DNA from 4 places in the Oerskovia gallyi genome. Region 4 is predicted to be linked to each of the others. Evidence: riboswitches for the same ligand, from Rfam matches in the RefSeq annotation. Region 4 holds a riboswitch; each other region holds the start of a gene.
The links. A riboswitch is a leader RNA that binds a small molecule or an ion and turns the genes downstream of it on or off. The one in region 4 is predicted to bind S-adenosylmethionine.
Positions count from the first base shown of each region.

Region 1: linked by a shared signal. The riboswitch ahead of H9640_RS17055 (rhodanese-like domain-containing protein) and the one ahead of H9640_RS06955 (hypothetical protein) in region 4 are both predicted to bind S-adenosylmethionine.
Region 2: linked by a shared signal. The riboswitch ahead of H9640_RS01175 (ABC transporter substrate-binding protein) and the one ahead of H9640_RS06955 (hypothetical protein) in region 4 are both predicted to bind S-adenosylmethionine.
Region 3: linked by a shared signal. The riboswitch ahead of H9640_RS16840 (NADPH-dependent FMN reductase) and the one ahead of H9640_RS06955 (hypothetical protein) in region 4 are both predicted to bind S-adenosylmethionine.

Region 1 covers NZ_JACSQE010000015.1:91,310-95,853, reverse strand. The annotation lists gene H9640_RS17065 (LLM class flavin-dependent oxidoreductase) at 1-972, opposite strand, end outside; gene H9640_RS17060 (O-succinylhomoserine sulfhydrylase) at 1,087-2,346, opposite strand; gene H9640_RS17055 (rhodanese-like domain-containing protein) at 2,367-2,831, opposite strand; SAM riboswitch class I at 2,838-2,930, opposite strand; gene H9640_RS17050 (phosphotransferase enzyme family protein) at 3,004-3,846, shown strand; SAM riboswitch class IV at 3,927-4,041, shown strand; gene H9640_RS17045 (aminotransferase class V-fold PLP-dependent enzyme) at 4,083-4,544, shown strand, end outside.
Region 2 covers NZ_JACSQE010000001.1:260,376-264,919, forward strand. The annotation lists gene obgE (GTPase ObgE) at 1-514, shown strand, start outside; gene proB (glutamate 5-kinase) at 765-1,907, shown strand; SAM riboswitch class IV at 1,979-2,090, shown strand; gene H9640_RS01175 (ABC transporter substrate-binding protein) at 2,381-4,033, shown strand; gene H9640_RS01180 (ABC transporter permease) at 4,158-4,544, shown strand, end outside.
Region 3 covers NZ_JACSQE010000015.1:41,879-46,422, forward strand. The annotation lists gene H9640_RS16830 (copper homeostasis protein CutC) at 1-173, opposite strand, end outside; gene gdhA (NADP-specific glutamate dehydrogenase) at 399-1,736, opposite strand; SAM riboswitch class IV at 2,000-2,109, shown strand; gene H9640_RS16840 (NADPH-dependent FMN reductase) at 2,130-2,783, shown strand; gene H9640_RS16845 (flavin reductase family protein) at 2,780-3,346, shown strand; gene H9640_RS16850 (hypothetical protein) at 3,418-3,834, opposite strand; gene H9640_RS16855 (LLM class flavin-dependent oxidoreductase) at 3,995-4,544, opposite strand, start outside.
Region 4 covers NZ_JACSQE010000004.1:266,157-270,700, forward strand. The annotation lists gene H9640_RS06945 (polysaccharide deacetylase family protein) at 1-1,461, shown strand, start outside; gene H9640_RS06950 (cold-shock protein) at 1,644-1,847, shown strand; SAM riboswitch class IV at 1,977-2,088, shown strand; gene H9640_RS06955 (hypothetical protein) at 2,194-2,568, shown strand; gene H9640_RS06960 (hypothetical protein) at 2,701-3,453, shown strand; gene H9640_RS06965 (transglutaminase-like domain-containing protein) at 3,588-4,544, shown strand, end outside.

The DNA.
Region 1 (4,544 bases), on a different contig from region 4:
CGAGCCCGCGACGGGCACGACCATGACCTCGTCGACGCCGTGCCGGGAGGCGAGCTCGCGCACGCGGCGGGCCGCGGCCTGGGGCTCGTCGACGATCCAGCGGTCGAGCATCTCCTCGGCCATCTGGGACGTGAGCCCGTCGAGCGGCGTGGACGCGGCGTCCTCGACCGTCTCCTGGGCGCCCAGCGGCTTCCCCGAGCGCAGGCGGGCCATCATGCGCGCCTGCGGCAGCGCGCGGGCGCGTGCCTCGTCGAGCGTCGGGGCGACCGACACGTTGACCGTCAGGAACGTCTCCGGCGCGGGGTGCTCGGCCGACGGGCGGTAGCCGTCGCGGTAGAGGGCGAGGATCTCGTCGATGCCGGCGCCCGAGAAGTGGTTGGCGAACACGTACGGCAGGCCGAGCTCGGCGGCCAGGCGCGCGGAGTAGTCGCTCGACCCGAGCAACCACACGGTCGGCACCGACTCGGCGGCCGGAGTCGCGTGGACGTCGTAGACCTGACCGGTCGTGAGGCGGACCGAGGCGCCCTCGGCACTCATGAGCGAGCGGATGTCCTGGACGTGCTGGGGGAAGCGGTCGACGTCGGACGTCGGGCCGCTGCTGCGCAGCAGGGCGGTGACGACCGGGTCGCTGCCGGGCGCGCGCCCGATGCCCAGGTCGACGCGCCCCGGGGCCATGGCCTCCAGGACCGCGAACTGCTCCGCGACGACGAGCGGCGCGTGGTTGGGGAGCATGACGCCGCCCGACCCGACGCGGATCCGCTCGGTCACCGCGGCGGCCGCCGAGATCATGACGGGCGGTGCGGACGCGGCGACCGCGGGCATGTTGTGGTGCTCGGCGAACCAGTAGCGCGTGAAGCCGAGGCGGTCGGCGAGGCGCACGAGGTCCAGGGAGGCGGCGATGGCCTGGGCGGAGGACTGTCCCGAGCGGACGGGGACGAGGTCGAGGACGGAGAGGCGCGGCGAGGTAGTCATCGCCTGGTGCAACCCCGGGATACGGCCGGGGTATTCCTGCGCGGCCGCTGGGTGCGGAGTACGTGTCGTCGTCGGGCAGGTTTCACGACACGTACTCCGCACCCGGCCGGACGGTCAGCGGCGCAGCGCCTGCTCGACGTCCTCGATCAGGTCGAGCGGGTCCTCGAGGCCGATCGACAGGCGCACGGTCGTCTCCGCGATCCCGACGGCGGCACGCCCGTCCGGCCCCAGCTTGCGGTGCGTCGTGGTCGCGGGGTGCGTGATGAGCGACTTGGCGTCACCCAGGTTGTTGGAGATGTCCACGACCCGCAGCGCGTCGAGGAACTGGAACGTGCGCTTCTTGAGGAGCTCGGGGTCGGTGCCCGGGTCGTCGGCGCCCGGCACGTCGAGGTTGAACGTCACGACCGTCCCGCCCCCGCTCTGCTGGGCCTTGGCGAGCTCGACCTGCGGGTGCGAGGCGAGGAACGGGTAGCGCACGGCCGTGACGCCGGGCAGCTCCTCCAGCGCGGTCGCGACCTGGAGGGCCGAGGCGTTCTGCGCCTTGACGCGCACCGACAGCGTCTCGAGCCCCTTGACCAGGACCCAGGCGTTGAACGCGCTGAGAGAGGGGCCCGTGTTGCGGATGAAGGTCTGGACGGGTCCCTTGACGTACTCCTCGGAACCCAGGATCGCGCCGCCCAGCACGCGGCCCTGCCCGTCGATGTGCTTGGTCGCCGAGTACACGACGACGTCGGCGCCGAGCTCGAGCGGCTTCTGCAGGACGGGGGTGGCGAACACGTTGTCGAGCACGACGACGGCACCCGCGGCGTGCGCGAGCTCGCTCACGCGGCGCACGTCGATCACGTCCTGCATGGGGTTGGACGGGGTCTCGAAGAAGACGACGTCCGCGGGGGTCGACAGCGCCTCCTCCCACTGCGAGAGCACGTGACCGTCGACGTAGTCGGTGCGCACGCCCCACTTGGCGAAGATCTCGTCGAAGATCACGAGCGACGAGCCGAACAGCGCGCGGGCCGCGACGATGCGCGACCCGGCACCGACCAGCGCCGCGAGCGAGGTGAAGACCGCGGACATGCCCGACGCGGTCGCGTAGCAGGCCTCGGCGCCCTCGATGAGGCGCAGCCGCTCCTCGAACGTGTGCACCGTCGGGTTGCCGTAGCGCGAGTAGATGAAGCGGTCGACCTCGCCCGTGAACGCGGCCTCGGCCTCCGCGGCGCTCCCGTACACGTAGCCCTGCGTGAGGAAGAGCGCCTCGCTCGTCTCCTCGAAGTTGGTGCGGGCGTGGCCGCCGCGCACCGCGAGCGTGTCGGGACGGACCGAACGGGGGAGGGGGCCACGACCCGAGCCGCCCGGGATGCCGGCGGGGATGCGGAGCACGCCGTCCCCGGTCGCGGCGCTCACGACTGCGTCCAGGGGAGGCCCGCGGCGCGCCAGCCGTCGGAACCACGGTGACCGGCGCCGTCGAGCGCTCCCTCGAAACCCTCGAGGACGTTGTACGCGGGACCCAGCCCCGCGGCGGTCGCGGCCTTGGCCGCGCCGATCGAGCGGGCTCCCGAGCGGCACAGGAAGACGACCGGACGCTCAGGGCTCAGCCCGGCCGCGGTGAGCTCCGCGACGAACGCCGGGTTCGGGCGGCCCGCGACGTCGACCCACTGGGTCAGGACGGGCTCGCGGCCCGTCGAGGACAGGTCGGGGACCCCGACGAAGCGCCACTCGGCGTCGGTGCGGACGTCCACGAGGACGGCGCTCGGGTCGTTCTGGAGAAGGGTCCACGCCTGCTGGGGCGTGATGTCGCCGGCGTACCCGTCGGCGGGACGGGCGTCGGGGACCGGGGCAGCGGTCGCGCGGTCGGGGGCACTCATGGTGATCCTCCATCGGTCGTGGCGGTAGCACCCTCGCCCGTCACCGGGGGGTTGCTGCGGCGTCATCGTGCCAAGTCACTCAGCCGCTCTGGATGGTTGCGTCGGATCGTACGCCACCGTGACCACGGAAAAGAACAGGTGTCTCGCAGGGTGGTCGGGCTAGGTTCTGCGCATGAGCCACCTCCCCGAACCCGACCGCGCGCCCGACCAGGCCGAGGAGCCCCTGGCCGGTGGGAACTCGACGACCGTGGTGCGGCGAGGCGACACCGTCCGCCGCACCGCAGGGCCCTGGACGCCCACGGTCCAGGCGCTCCTGCGGCACCTGCGCGCACAGGGCGTCGCCGAGGTGCCCGAGCCGCTCGGGACGGACGAGCAGGGGCGCGAGGTGCTGTCGTTCCTCCCCGGTGACGTCGGGAACTACCCGCTGCCACCGTGGGTCTGGGACGAGTCGGTGCTCCGGGACGCGGGCGCGCTGCTGCGGCGCGTGCACGACGCGAGCGTCGGGTTCCTCGACACAGGCGCCGCCGCCCTTGTCCCCGACGCTCCGCCGGCGGCCCCCACCTGGCAGACCGCACCGCACGAGCCTGCCGAGGTCGTGTGCCACAACGACGTCGCCCCGTACAACCTGGTCTTCCGTGACGGGGCCGTGGTCGGGCTCATCGACTTCGACACCGCGAGCCCCGGCCCCCGGATCTGGGACCTGGCCTACCTCGGCTACCGGCTCGCGCCCCTCGTGGCGGACGCGGGGGAGTCGGAGGGGAGCGACGTCGTCGGGCGGCTGGACCCGTTGGCGCGCCTCGACGCCCTGGTCCGCGCGTACGGGATGCCGTACTCGCGCCGGGAGGTCCTGACCGTCGTGGTCGCGCGGCTCGACGAGCTCGCGGCGTTCACGGACGAGCGTGCGGCCGCGACCGGACGCGACGACTTCCGGGAGCACGCGGCCATGTACCGCTCCGACGCGCAGCGGGTCGAGAGTCTCGCGACGGCGTCCGATTCGCCGGATCTGCCCACCTGACAGGTTGCCTCTGCTCATCATCCGAGACGCTGTGCCCACCGGTTGACACGCTCCGCGCGCCTCGACCATCCTGGACACCAGGTCATGAGTGCCAGCGCAAAACCCCGGTTTGCTGGCCGGCAACCCTCCTCCGCGGTGGGGTGCCCCGGGTGACGACCAGGTCCCTCTCTATCAGGAGGGGGGCAAGCGCGGAGGGGCCGGCACGGCGAACTCCGACGACCACCGGAGGACGTGCCATGAGCGCACATGCAGTCATCGAAGCCCCTACCTCGTGTGCCGTGCTGCCCGTCGTGGGCAGCGACACCCTGGTCCCCCTCGTCGACGGGCGCAGCGTCCCGTACGCGAACCTCGACGTCGCGGCCTCGGCACCGGCGCTCCAGGTCGTGGCCGACCGGGTCACCGAGGTCCTGCCGCTGTACGCGAGCGTGCACCGCGGCGCGGGCTACCTCTCCCAGGTGTCGACGGCCCTCTACGAGGCTGCGCGTCAGACCATCGGCGCGTTCGTGGGGGCGCGCGAGGACGACGTCACGATCGTCACGCGCAACACCACGGACTCCCTCAACCTCCTCGCGGGCTGCGTCCCGGCCCAGGCCGACGGCTCGCCGGGGCGGGTGCTCGTCCTCGACGTCGAGCACCACGCGAACCTCCTGCCCTGGCAGCGCACGGGGGGCGCCACGGTCCTGGTCGGCGGTGCGACC
Region 2 (4,544 bases), on a different contig from region 4:
GCTCGTCGACCAGGCCCGCCGCGAGGCCCCGGCCCCCGCCCCGGCGCGCACGATCCTGCGCCCCAAGGCCGTCGACGACGCGGGCTTCACCGTGACCCGCAAGGGTGGTGCCGAGACCGGCTTCTACTACGAGGTCCGTGGCTCCAAGCCCGAGCGCTGGGTCCGCCAGACCGACTTCTCGAACGACGAGGCCGTGGGCTACCTCGCGGACCGCCTCGCACGCCTGGGGGTCGAGGAGAAGCTCTTCAAGGCCGGCGCCGTCGCGGGCGACGAGGTGCGCATCGGCTCCGACAAGAACGCGGTCGTGTTCGACTGGGAGCCCACGCTCATCACGGGCGCCGAGCACCTCGGCGGCCCCCGCGGCTCCGACCTCCGCCTCGAGGACACCTCGCGCCCCACGCGTACCGACAAGCGCCGCGAGTACACCGAGCGCATGGACGCCAAGGCCGAGGCCCGCGCCGAGCTCTGGACCGAGCGCGAGTCCGGCCACTGGACGGACCCCGACCAGGACTGACCTCCCGCGCGGGTCGACGAGCGTCGTCGACCGTGCACGTCCGCCCGCAGGGCGGGTACGGCCCCTCGGGTCGTGCCCGCCCTGCGGCGTCCCCGGGGGTCTCGACCCCGCGCCCGGGCGGCACGGGCGCCCAGGGGGAGCGTCGTCGTCGTGCCCGGGCCGGCGGCATGCCGCCCACGCCGTCCCACCGTGAGGTGTCACACGGTGAAACGGCGCCCCGTCCGAGCGCCCGGCGCGGGATGATGAGCCCGTGAATGCGCTCTCCGCACGCTCCCAGGTCGCCACGGCCCACCGGGTCGTCGTCAAGATCGGCTCCTCGTCCCTCACCGGACCGGACGGGCACCTCAGCGTCCCGGCCCTGCACGCGCTCGTCGACGTGATCGCGGCCCGCCACGCGGCGGGCGGGCAGGTCGTGCTCGTGACGTCGGGGGCGATCGCCGCGGGGATCGGTCCGCTGGGCCTGAGCGCGCGACCGCGCGACCTCGCGACGGCCCAGGCCGCGGCCTCGGTGGGGCAGGGGCTCCTGGTCGCCCGCTACGCCCAGGCGTTCGCCGAGTACGGCATCCGCGTGGGCCAGGTGCTCCTCACGGCCGAGGACACCATCCGCCGCGGGCACTACCGCAACGCGCAGCGCTCGCTCGAGCGGCTCCTGGACCTGGGCATCGTGCCGGTCGTCAACGAGAACGACGCGGTCGCGACCGACGAGATCCGCTTCGGGGACAACGACCGTCTCGCGGCCCTGGTCTCGCACCTGGTGCGCGCCGACGCGATGGTCCTGCTGACCGACGTCGACGGCCTGTACGACGGCCCGCCCTCGCGCCCGGGCACGCAGCGCATCCGCGAGGTCCGGTCCGCGCTCGACCTCGAAGGCATCGAGGTCACGGGCCGGGGCAGCTCGATCGGGACCGGCGGCATGCTCACCAAGCTCGAGTCGGTGCGCATCGCGACGGGCTCGGGCATCCCGGTCGTCCTGACCAAGGCCGCGCACGCCGAGGGCGCGCTCGCGGGGCACGAGGTGGGGACCTGGTTCGCCGTGACGGGCAAGCGCACCACGCGCCGGCGCCTGTGGCTCGCGCACGCGGCCCGCACGCGCGGACGACTCGAGCTCGACGAGGGAGCGGTCGCCGCGGTGCTGGGCGGACGCGCGTCGCTGCTGCCCGCAGGCGTGGTCGGCGTCACGGGAGACTTCGACGCGGGCGACCCCGTCGAGCTCGTCGCCCCCGACGGGCGCGTGATCGCGCGCGGCCTCGTCGCGTTCGACTCGAGCGACATCCCGGACCTGCTCGGCCGTTCGACGCACGAGCTGCGCGACAAGCTCGGCGAGGGGTACGACCGCGAGATCGTGCACCGCGACGACCTCGTGCTCGTGGGGCGCAAGCGCAAGGCGTCCTGAGTCGTCTCACGGTGTGGGACGGTCTGCTCACCCCTTGACTCGGTGGCCTCGGGCGGCTTTCCTGTGCGCCAGGTGAAGAGCGCCAGCGCCAAGACCCGGCTCGCTGGCCAGCAACCCTTCGACGTGACGGGGTGCTCCGGGTGGTACCTGACCGCGACCCGTCGGGCGCGGTAAGCACACGGAGGAACGGGCGATGCGCGCACTCGGAACGCAACAGGGGCTCGACGGCAGGGGTGTCCGCTGCCTCGACGCGGGGACCCTCGTGCTCTGTTGTCGCTGACACGCGGCTGACCCCTCGCCGCTCCTGACGTGCGGCCGACATCCCGTCCCACCCTCGCCGTCCCCTGACGGCCCCCACCGCCGCTCACCGTGAGCCCGGCGTCGATCCGACGCACCCACGGTCCGTCGGCGACCCCTCAGCGCCCCGGCCGTGCCGGACCGACGGCGCGCACGACCGAAGGAGCACTGCTCGCATGTCCCTCTCGACCTGGCCCTCGGGCCCCGGCGGCCGCACGGCCCCGTCTCGCCGCGCGCTCGTCGCGGCCTCCCTCGCCGCGACGGCGCTCCTGCTCGGGGCGTGCGGCTCCGGTGGCGGCAGCACCGCGGACGGCGCGTCCCCCGGCCCGACGGCGGAGCCCGTCCCGGGCGGCAACCTCACCTTCGCGGTCACGGTCGACTCGCACTGCATCGACCCCCAGCAGGTCGGGAACAACGACGCGATCGCCTCGGCCCGCCAGACCGTGGCCTCGCTCACCGCGCAGGACCCGGACACGGGAGAGATCCTGCCGTGGCTCGCGGAGAGCTGGGAGGTCGACGCGGACGCCACGAGCTTCACGTTCACGCTCCGGGAGGGGCCGACGTTCGCCGACGGCACGCCGATCGACGCGGCCGCCGTCAAGACGAACTTCGACAAGATCGTCGAGCTCGGCGCGGCGGCCTCGCTCGGCTCTGCCTACCTCGTCGGGTACGAGGGAACCACGGTCGTGGACCCCCGCACCGTGCGGGTCGACTTCTCGGCACCCAGCGCGCAGTTCCTCCAGGCGTCCTCGACGTTCTCGCTCGGACTGCTCTCGCCCGCTTCCGCCGCGCTCAGCGTCGAGGACCGGTGCGCCGGGAAGTTCGTGGGCTCCGGGCCGTTCGCGGTGAGGTCCTACACGTTCGACCAGGAGGTCGTGCTCGAGAAGGTCGCCGGCTACGACTGGGCCTCCGGGGCCGACGACCACACCGGGGAGGCGTACCTCGACACCGTGACCGTGAAGTTCGTGCCCGAGGCCAGCGTGCGTACCGGCAGCCTGCTCTCGGGCCAGATCGACGCGACCGCGGCCATCAGCACGGTCGACCTGCCGCAGTTCGACGGCAACGGCTTCTGGCTCGCGTACCGGGCGAACCCGGGCGTCGTCTTCAACCTCTTCCCCAACGAGTCGCGACCGCTCGCCGCCGACCCGGCGGTGCGGCAGGCGATCAGCAAGGGCATCGACCGCGAGGAGATCGCCGCGACCCTGCTGACCCCGCAGGACGAGCCTGCGACGAGCGTGCTGTCGCACTCGACCCCGCTGTGGGCCGATGTCTCGGACGACCTCGCGTACGACCCGGACGGTGCGGAGGCGCTCCTCGACGACGCCGGCTGGGTCGAGGGCGCCGACGGTGTGCGGGTCAAGGACGGTCAGCGGCTGTCCACCACGGTCACGTTCTGGCAGGTGGCCGAGCCGCTCGAGCTCGTCCAGCAGCAGCTCGCGAAGATCGGCGTGGACCTCCAGCTCAAGCAGGTCACGGTCGCCGAGTCCACCGAGCTCAAGAAGTCCGGGGACTTCGACTTCGACTACTACAACCTGACGCGCTCGGACCCCGACGTGCTGCGCACGATCTTCTCGGCCAACGCGCGCAACATCAACAAGCGGGCACCCGAGGAGGTCGACGACCTGCTCGACCGCTCGGCCGCGTCGACGGACCCGGCCGAGCGGCAGGAGCTCGTGACCCAGGCTGCGCGTCTCCTGGTCCAGCAGGGGCATGCGATCCCGGTCTACGAGCTCTCGACGACGATCGCGGCGGCCGACACTGTCCACGGCCTGGGCTTCGAGGCGTCGACCCGCCTCGACTTCTACGGCGCCTGGGTCCAGCAGGACTGAGCAGCGGCTCGGCGGGACGCGTCGCGAGCGTCCCGCCGGGCCGGCGCTCCCGCCACCGATCCGACCACCTGCGCGTCACGACCCGCGTCACCATCCGCACGTCACCACCCGAGAGGAGCCGACCATGGGCCGGTACATCGCCCGCCGCCTGGGGCAGGGAGGCTTCGTCCTGTGGGCGGCCTTCACGATCTCCTTCTTCCTGCTCTACGTCCTGCCGAGCGACGCGGCCTCGATCAAGGCGGCCGGAGCCGACGGCGACCTCTCGGACCCCGAGCTCGTCGCGCGCCTGCGTGCCGAGCAAGGGCTCGACCGCCCCGTCCTGGTCCAGTACGCGCACGGCCTGTGGGGAGCGCTGCACCTGGACTTCGGGCGCTCGTTCTCCTCGGGGGCGCCCGCCACCAAGCTCCTGGCCGAGGCGCTGCCGCCCACGCTCCAGCTCACGGCCCTGGCCCTCGGGCTCGCGCTCGTCGGCGGAGCCGCGCTCGCGCTCGCGAGCACCTTCCCGCGCGCC
Region 3 (4,544 bases), on a different contig from region 4:
GCCACCTCGAGGGCCGCAGCGACCGCCGCCTCGACGAGCCCGATGCTCGGCGTCAGCCCGCCCGTCGCCCCGAGCGCCGCGCACAGCTCGACGCGCTGGGCGCCGACCTCCGCCGCGACCCGCACGCCGTCGGTGTCCTGGACTGCGATCTCGAGGGCGACCTCGCGTGCCATGTGGGGATGCTCCTTGGGTCAGGGGTCGGCACGCCGCAGCGCACCCGGTGTCAGCGGTCAGCGTAGACCCGACGGGACCGCGCGCGCTCTGCCGTCAGGGGCCGCTCCCCTCGCCACGGCGTCGAGCCCCCGGAACGCCGACGGGAGCGGCGTCCTGCGCACGCCGTGAGGCGCACGGAGGACGACGCTCCCGTCGGTCGGTAGGGCCCCAAGGGCTCAGGTCGGTCAGATGACGCCCAGCGAGATCATCGCGTCGGCGACCTTGGTGAAGCCCGCGATGTTCGCACCCAGGACGTAGTTGCCCGGCGTCCCGTACTCGTCGGCGGTCTCCTCGCAGCGCGCGTGGATGCCCGCCATGATGTGCGCGAGGCGCTCCTCGGTGTACTCGAACGTCCACGCGTCGCGCGAGGCGTTCTGCTGCATCTCGAGGGCCGAGGTCGCGACGCCGCCGGCGTTCGCGGCCTTGCCGGGTGCGAACAGCACGCCGGCGTCCTGCAGGAGCGCGACGGCGCCCGGGGTCGTGGGCATGTTGGCGCCCTCCGCGACCGCGAGGACGCCGTTCGCGACGAGCTGCTTGGCGTCCTGCTCGGTCAGCTCGTTCTGGGTGGCGCACGGCAGCGCGACCGTCGCGGGGACGTCCCAGATGCTGCCGCCCGTCACGAGGCGCGCGCCGGGGCGGCGCTCGACGTAGTCGGCCACGCGCCCGCGCTCGACCTCCTTGATCTGGCGGAGCAGGTCGACGTCCACGCCTGCCTCGTCCACCACGTAGCCCGAGGAGTCGGAGAAGGACACGACGTTCGCACCGAGCTGCTGGGCCTTCTGGATCGCGTAGGTCGCGACGTTCCCCGATCCGGAGACGACGACGCGCTGGCCGTCGAAGCTCTGGCCCTTGGTACGCAGCATGTGGTCCGCGAAGAACACCGTGCCGTAGCCCGTGGCCTCGGTCCGCACGAGCGACCCGCCCCAGCTGATGCCCTTGCCCGTGAGGACGCCGGACTCGTAGCGGTTCGTGATGCGCTTGTACTGGCCGAACAGGTAGCCGATCTCGCGGCCTCCCACGCCGATGTCCCCCGCGGGGACGTCGGTGTACTCGCCGATGTGGCGGTAGAGCTCGGTCATGAAGGACTGGCAGAAGCGCATGACCTCGCCGTCGGACTTGCCGCGCGGGTCGAAGTCAGAGCCGCCCTTGCCGCCGCCGATGGGCATGCCCGTGAGGGAGTTCTTGAAGATCTGCTCGAACCCGAGGAACTTGACGATTCCCAGGTACACCGACGGGTGGAAGCGCAGACCGCCCTTGAACGGGCCGAGGGCCGAGTTGAACTCGACGCGGAAGCCGCGGTTGATCTGGACGTGGTTCTGGTCGTCGACCCACGGCACGCGGAAGATGATCTGGCGCTCGGGCTCGCAGATGCGCTCGAGCACGGCCGCGTCGACGTACTGGGGGTTCTTCTGGAGCACCGGCCCGAGCGAGTCGAAGACCTCGCGAACCGCCTGGTGGAACTCGACCTCACCAGGGTTGCGGGCGAGGACCTCGTCGAAGACGGACTGCAGACGACTATCCATGGAGTGCTCCTCGGCAGGGCGGGCTTTGAACCGCACCAGGTTACGTACTCGTAAACAGCGCCGTACTCCCGTCCCACTCTGGGAGACGCCGGGCTCACGACCTGGGACGTTGCTCGTGCCCGGGGCAACGGTCCGGTCTCCCTGCGTCGGTCGACACCGTGTGACGTGCCAGAGCACGCAGCACGAAACCTCCGTCCACCCCGTGAGAATTCTCGACCGGATCGGTGCAGAAAGCCCCCCACGGGTCTATACCCCTGTCCAGAGGTCACGAGCACCAGCGCGAAGCCCCGGCTCGCTGGTCAGCAACCCCTTCACGACGGGGTGCTCCGGGAGATGACCCGGCCGCGCCGGCACGACGCGGCAAGCGTGCAGCACGACGACAGTGAGGAAGCGATGACCCAGCACCCTGCAGCCCCCCGCCCCACGCAGACCGACCACCCGCGACCGGCCCTGGTCACCCTGGTCGGCAACCCCCGTCCCGGTTCGCGGACCCTGGCCGCCGCCCGGACGGTCGCGGCCCGGGTCGCCGACCACCTGGGCCTGGCCGCGGCCGACGTGAACGGGCCTGACGTGAACGGGCCCGACCAGGCCACGATCGACCTCGCCGAGATCGCGACCGAGATCCTCGCCCCCGAGCACCCGCGCGCCGACGCCGCGCGGGAGACCGCCGCGGGCGCCGCGGTCCTGGTCGTCGCGACGCCCGTCTACAAGGGCTCGTACACCGGCCTCCTCAAGGCGTTCCTCGACCTCTACGGCCCGGACGGGCTGGCCAGCGTCGTGGCCGTCCCGGTCGTGGTGTCGGGCAACCCCGCGCACGCTCTCGCGGGCGAGGTGCACCTGCGCCCGCTCCTCGTCGAGCTCGGCGCGACGGTCCCCGCACGCACGCTGACCCTCCTGGACTCCCGGCTGGGCGAGGCCGACCTCACGAGCGCCGTCGACGCCTGGCTCGGCCACGCGGGAGGTCCCCTGCTGCGGGCGGCGGGCGACGCCGTCGGGCAGGAGACCACCCACGCGACCGCCCCCGAGCTCGCCGAGGTGACCCGATGACCGCCGAACCCACGACCCGCTCCGACGTCGCGCGCCTCGCCGGGCTCGAGGCCCTGCTCCACGAGCAGGACGAGCCGCAGCTCAGCGCCGACGCCTACAAGGCGGTGTTCCGGCAGCACCCCGCGGGCGTCGCGGTGATCGCGCTCGAGCACGAGGGCCGGCCCGTGGGCTTCACGGCGACGTCGGTCATCTCGGTCTCGGCCGCGCCGCCGCTGCTCGCGTTCTCGCTCGCGTCGACGTCGTCGTCGTGGCCCGCGATCTCCGCGGCCCGCACGGTCACGGTCAACTTCCTCAGCGCCGACCAGGACGACGTGTCCGCGCGGTTCGCGACGAGCGGGATCGACCGCTTCGCAGCCGGCGGGTGGGCTCCTCTCGCGTCCGGGGAGCCCGTGATCGACGGCGCGCTGTCCTGGGTGCGCGGCCGCATCATCCAGCGCACGCCCGTGGGCGACAGCTACCTGGTCTCGCTGCGCGCGCTCGCGTCGGGGACCCGGGCGGACGCCACGCCGCTCGTCTACCACGACCGGTCCTACCACCGGATCGGGGACCACTCGGCCCTCTGAGGCCCACGATCTGGGTGAGGGGCCCGACGGCGGAGCGCGCCGCCGTCGGGCCCCTCACCCGTGCCGCCTGGCTACCAGGTCCACCCGCGCGCGCTGAGCTCGAGCTCCTCGCGCAGCCGCTCGTCCTCGTCGCTGCGCAGGCCCGCGCGCAGCGGGTCGGCCACGACGTCGAGGCCGCTGAGCCGGCACGCCTCGCGCAGCAGCGCGTCGTACGCGCCCTGCGCGGCGAGGTAGTGGTGGGCGCGGGCGTAGACGTCCGGGTCGGCCTCGACCGCGCGCAGCTCGTCGGCGAGCCGCCCGAGGCGGATCTGGAGAGCGAGCGCGACGAGAGGATCGGGAGCCCGACGGCGCCGCTCGCGCAGGGTGGTCCGGTGCGGTCCGGGTGGCGGGAGGGCATCGGTGGAAGACCGGCCGACGCGCATCGTGGACCAGGCGATGGCGGCGACCAGGGCCGCGCCCACCGCTCCGGAGACCACGAGGAGCCACATCGTCGGAGCCTTCTTCCGTGCCCGTGCCCGGCGCACGCGAGGGCCTGCCGGACACTTCCAGCCTAGGCCGAGCGGGAACGCTCCGCCAGGGTGCCGGTCGTGCCCGGCCGGCCCGCGGTCGGCCTCTGCCGGGCGTCCCTCGCCCGCTCCCCAGCCAGGCCTACCGTGCCGTGAACCCCTTGGCCCGGCGGGCGTCGGCGGGCCCCCAGAGGTCGGTCTTGACCTCGGCCCTGACCAGCGGCACGACCTCCTCCGCGAACCGGCGCAGCACGTCGTCCTGCCGGGCGGGCTCCAGGAGGTGGTTGATCGAGACCGACTGGAGGTCGTGCCCGTAGCTCTGGTGGTAGTCGAGGATCTTCTCGGCCACGCGCTCGGGAGAGCCGACGAGGGCGGGGCCGCGCTCGACGGCCTCCTCGATGGTCCGGAAGCTCGTGACCTTGCCGACCGCGGACGGGTCGTGCTTGCGCAGGTCTGCGCGCGCGACGGCGCCCTCGTAGATGGGGCGGAACTCCTCGATCGCCTGCTCGGTCGTGTCCGCGAGGAACAGCCCGCCGGACCCCGACCCGACGAACCCGTACGCCGGGTCGTGCCCTGCGGCCGCGTACTGCTCGCGGTAGTGGTCGATCAGTACCTGGTAGCTCTCGCGGGGCTGGAGCGCGTTGGCGCTCACGATCGGGTCGCCCCACCTCGCGGCGAGCTCGACAGCGAAC
Region 4 (4,544 bases):
CTCGCCGTGCTCGTACCACTCCTGGTCGTCGCCGCGGGCGTCACGTTCTACCTGACGCGTGCCGCGGCCGACCCCTCCGGAGAGGCGTCTCCCACGGGTACCCCGTCGCCCACGGCCCCTCCGGCCCCCGCCGAACGGGTCGACCCGCCGCCGGTCCTGGACCCGGCGTCGGTCGAGAACCTCGAGATCCACCAGGAGTCGACCGCGAGCACGGGCGACGCCCGCTCGATCTCGACGGTCTCCGTCCCGGGCGAGCGCTCCCTCTCGCACGCCTTCGGCACGTTCGTCGACGAGACCGAGAAGGCGTACGACGCCGCGGTCGACCCGGCCGGGGTGGGCAACGAGCTCAACGTCGGATGGGACCTGGTGCTCGCGCAGGGAGACGTGCTGGGCGTGCGTGCCACGACGTACTCCTTCACGGGCGGGGCGAACGGCACGACCGGCGCCCAGACGTTCTACACCGACCTCCCGCGCGCGACCACGACGTGGTCCTCGGACCTCTTCACGGCCGACGGCCGCAAGCAGGCCGCGCAGTGGGTCGACGCGGCGCTCGACCAGGCCGGGCTCGGGTTCGAGGAGCCGGTGCCCGCGTCGGAGGACACCTTCCGGGACGTTCGCCTGGGGCCCGACGGCGCCGCGACCCTGGTCTTCTCCCCCGGCCTGGTCTCTGCCCGCTCGGACGGAGAGCTGGCCGTGCGCATCGAGCCCGACGCGACGCGGACGGTCCTGTCCGCGGTCGGGAAGCAGCTCGCGGACACCGCGTCGAGCGGCACCCCGTTCATGGGGATCACGCCGCCGCCCGTCGAGCCCCCCGTGACGACCCCGCCCGTGCCGCCCGCGTCCCCGGGAGCCCCGGACTGCTCGGTGCTCAGGTGCGTGGCCCTGACGTTCGACGACGGACCCGGCAAGCACACGTCGCGCCTGCTCGACACCCTCGCCGAGAAGCAGGCCAAGGCGACGTTCTTCCTCGTCGGCCGGTCCGTCACGTCGCACCCCGACCTGGTCCGCCGCGAGGTCGCCGAAGGGCACGCCATCGGGAACCACACCTGGTCCCACCCGGACCTGTCCAAGCTCGGCACGGACCAGATCACGGACGAGCTGACGTCGACGGCGGACGCGGTCGAGGCCGCGTCAGGCGTCCGACCGACCCTCGTGCGCCCTCCGTACGGCGCGACGAGCGACACTGTGACGAGCGTCCTCTCCCAGCGGAACGAGCCGGCGATCCTGTGGGACGTCGACACCGAGGACTGGAAGAACAAGGACGCGGCCATGACGACCGAACGGGCGCTCGCAGGCGTCCGACCTGGGGCGATCCTCCTGATGCACGACATCCACGCCTCGACCGTCGACGCCGTCCCGGGCATCGTGGACGGTCTGCGGGCTGCCGGCTACACGCTCGTGACGGTGCCCGATTTGCTCGACCCTGACCTGGTTGGCGGACAGGCGTACTTCAATCGTTAGCATCAGGGCTAGCACAGTCGGAGTAACCCCTGTACCGTAGCCGGTGAGATTGCAGTGCCTCGCTTGTCCTTGCGCAACGGCCCCATGCCACCGCGAACCTTGTTACCCAAGAGTTGACGACGAACACCGTGATGTTCGGCTCCAGATCATGGAGCTGTTTGAAACTCTAGAAGGAGATCCCCATGGCATTGGGAACCGTGAAGTGGTTCAACGGCGAAAAGGGCTACGGCTTCATCGCACCTGAGGACGGCAGCGCCGACGTGTTCGCGCACTACTCCGCCATCCAGACGCAGGGCTTCCGCTCGCTCGAGGAGAACCAGCGCGTCGAGTTCGACGTGACGCAGGGCCCCAAGGGCCCGCAGGCGGAGAACATCCGCCCGCTCTGATCTCACTCGCCTCCGGGCGTAGCTGATCATTGAACGAGTGCCCCCGACCGTCTCGGTCGGGGGCACTCGTGCGTCCAGGACCAGGTGCTCCCTGTGCTCGGTCGGTGACGCCGTGGTAGAACTGAGAACGGTCCAGAGGACCAGCGAACCGCCCTCCGGCGTGCTGGTCCGGCAACCGCGCGACGCGCACGGTGCTCCCGGAGGAAGACCCGCCCCCACGACCGTGGGGGAAGAGCGAGGCCCGACGTCGTAGGGCGCCTCCTCGTGCCCCTCACCCGGGGAGCCTCCCGGGTGGGCGTGCGCACGCGGGTGAGCCCCGTCGTCGGGCACGGAGAGAAGGAGCACCATGGCCGAGCGCGTCATGGAACGCCGGGCGACGGTCGTCGCCTGTCCCCCGCCCACCGTGTGCGACCGGTTCGACACGGGGCACCTGCTGCACCCCGTCCACGAGCGCATGCTCCGCAACCGGCCCTGGGGGTGGCGCGAGGGCGTCGTGCTCGCGGTGCGGACGACCAGCGGCGGCACCGAGGTCGTCGTCGAGTACGCGACGGGCGAGGGAGCGTGCCGGGTGTGGCACCACACGAGCCTCGCCCTCGACCCCGGGGTCACCGTGCGGGTGCACGAGCAGTACCACGCGCTCGAGCTCGCGGGACGGGCGCTCAACGTCCGGCTGGTCGGCGGGGTGGGTCCGGCGCCGGAGCCGCCCCACGCTCGCCGCTGAGTGCGTGATCCGGCTGCGACTCGCCGGGCGTCTCGCAGCCGGACCATGCACTCGACGGAACGGGCGGGCCGGGCGCCGCGTTGAACCGGTGAGGGCACCCGCCCTCGACGGTTCGACCAGAAGGACACGCTCATGGGATTCCTCGACCGCCTCCTCGGCCGCACCCCGCAGGACGACAGGCTTCACGGTTCGGCAGACCGTCCCGGTGCGCCCGCCTACGGCACTGCGCCCCCGGCCCCGACCGGCCCCGCGCGCAGCGAGGACGACGTCGCGATCGACCGCTACCGCTACCTGCTGCGCACGGCTCCCCCGGAGGCCGTCGAGCAGGCGCACGCCGAGGCGTTCGAGCGGCTGACGCCCGAGCAGCGTCGACGCGTGCTGACCGAGCTGGGTGAGAACGTGCCGCCCGCCGAGCGCGCTACCTCCGACGACCCGCAGTCGCTCGCCCGCATGGCGACCCGCGCCGAGATGCGCAACCCCGGCACGCTCGAACGGTCGTTCGGCGGCAGGCAGGGCGGGCCGGGCGGGCCGGGCGGGCCGGGCGGGCCGGGCGGGCCGGGCGGGCCGGGCATGGGCTCGATGATCGGCTCGAGCATGCTCGGCACCATCGCGGGCGTCGTGATCGGCTCCGCGGTCGCCAACATGATGTTCGGCCCGATGTTCGGCGACCCCACGGCCGACTTCGCGGGCGACGGCGGCACCTCGGGCGCAGGCGACCCGGGCGCGACCGAGGGCGACCCCGGAGCCGGCGACACGGGCGGCGACGACGCGGGCGGCGGCGACGCGGGCGGCGGCGACTTCACCGAGGCCGGAGGCGGGGGCTTCGGCGACTTCGGCGGTGGGGACTTCGGCGGTGGGGACTTCGGCGGGTTCGGAGACTTCTGAGGACCTCGTCCGCCCGGCCCTCGCTCGGACGGAGCCGACGGTCCGCCGGGCCGAGGCATTGCCCTGGCGCGCGACGCGGTCGACACTGGTGCCCGGCATCACGCCGCTCGTGACCCGCGACCTCGGAGGATCCGATGAACGACCCGTCCAGCCGCCTCGAGCCGGTCGGCACGACCGCCGTCCATCCCGCGGTCGCCCGCTGGGTGGCCCACTCGCCGTACTCCTCGCCCGGGGAGCACGCCCAGCTCCTGCGGGGCGTACCCACCGACCCGGACGCGCTGGGGCAGGTGGCACGCAACGTGATCGCGCACTATCGCGCCGAGGCCGAGTTCATGCCGGCCGAGCGTGCCACGGACGTCGACAGCCGGTGGCTCGCGACGATCCTCGACCTCGACCACTCCCGGCACGGGACCGCGCTCACCGAGCCTCGGGCGGTCTGCGACCGGGTGGGAGGCTGCTGCCGGGACCACGCGCTGCTGACCGTCGGGGTGCTGCGCGAGCACGGCATCCCCGCCAGGACCCGCGTGGGGTTCGTCTCGTACTTCACGCCCGGCTTCCACCACGATCACGTCGTCGTCGAGCACTGGGCGGACGGCCGCTGGTTGCGCTGGGACCCCGAGCTCACCGCGGGAGACCCGGTGTTCCCGTTCGACCCCCTGGATCTTCCACGGGGCACGGGGGATGTCGCCGAGGACCTGGCTCTACCGTTCGTCCCCGCAGCCACGGCCTGGCTCGCGCTCCGTGCCGGGCTGGCGGACGCGGACCTGTTCGGAGTGGACCCGGGGCTGCCGTTCCGCGGCGACTGGTTCGTCCACGACTACGTCCTGTTCGAGCTGGCCCACCGTCAGGGGGACGAGCTGCTGCTGTGGGACACGTGGGGGGCGATGAGCACGGACGACACGCTCGAGGGCGCCGACCTCACGCTGGTCGACGAGATCGCGACCCTGCTCGTCCGTGCCGACCAGGGCGACCAGGAGGCGGAGGAGGAGCTCACCGCACGCTATGCCGTCGACGACCGGCTGCATCCTGGGCCACGGGTGCGCACCCTCTCCCCCACGGGACCCAGCAGATGGACCGACCTCACCGACCGG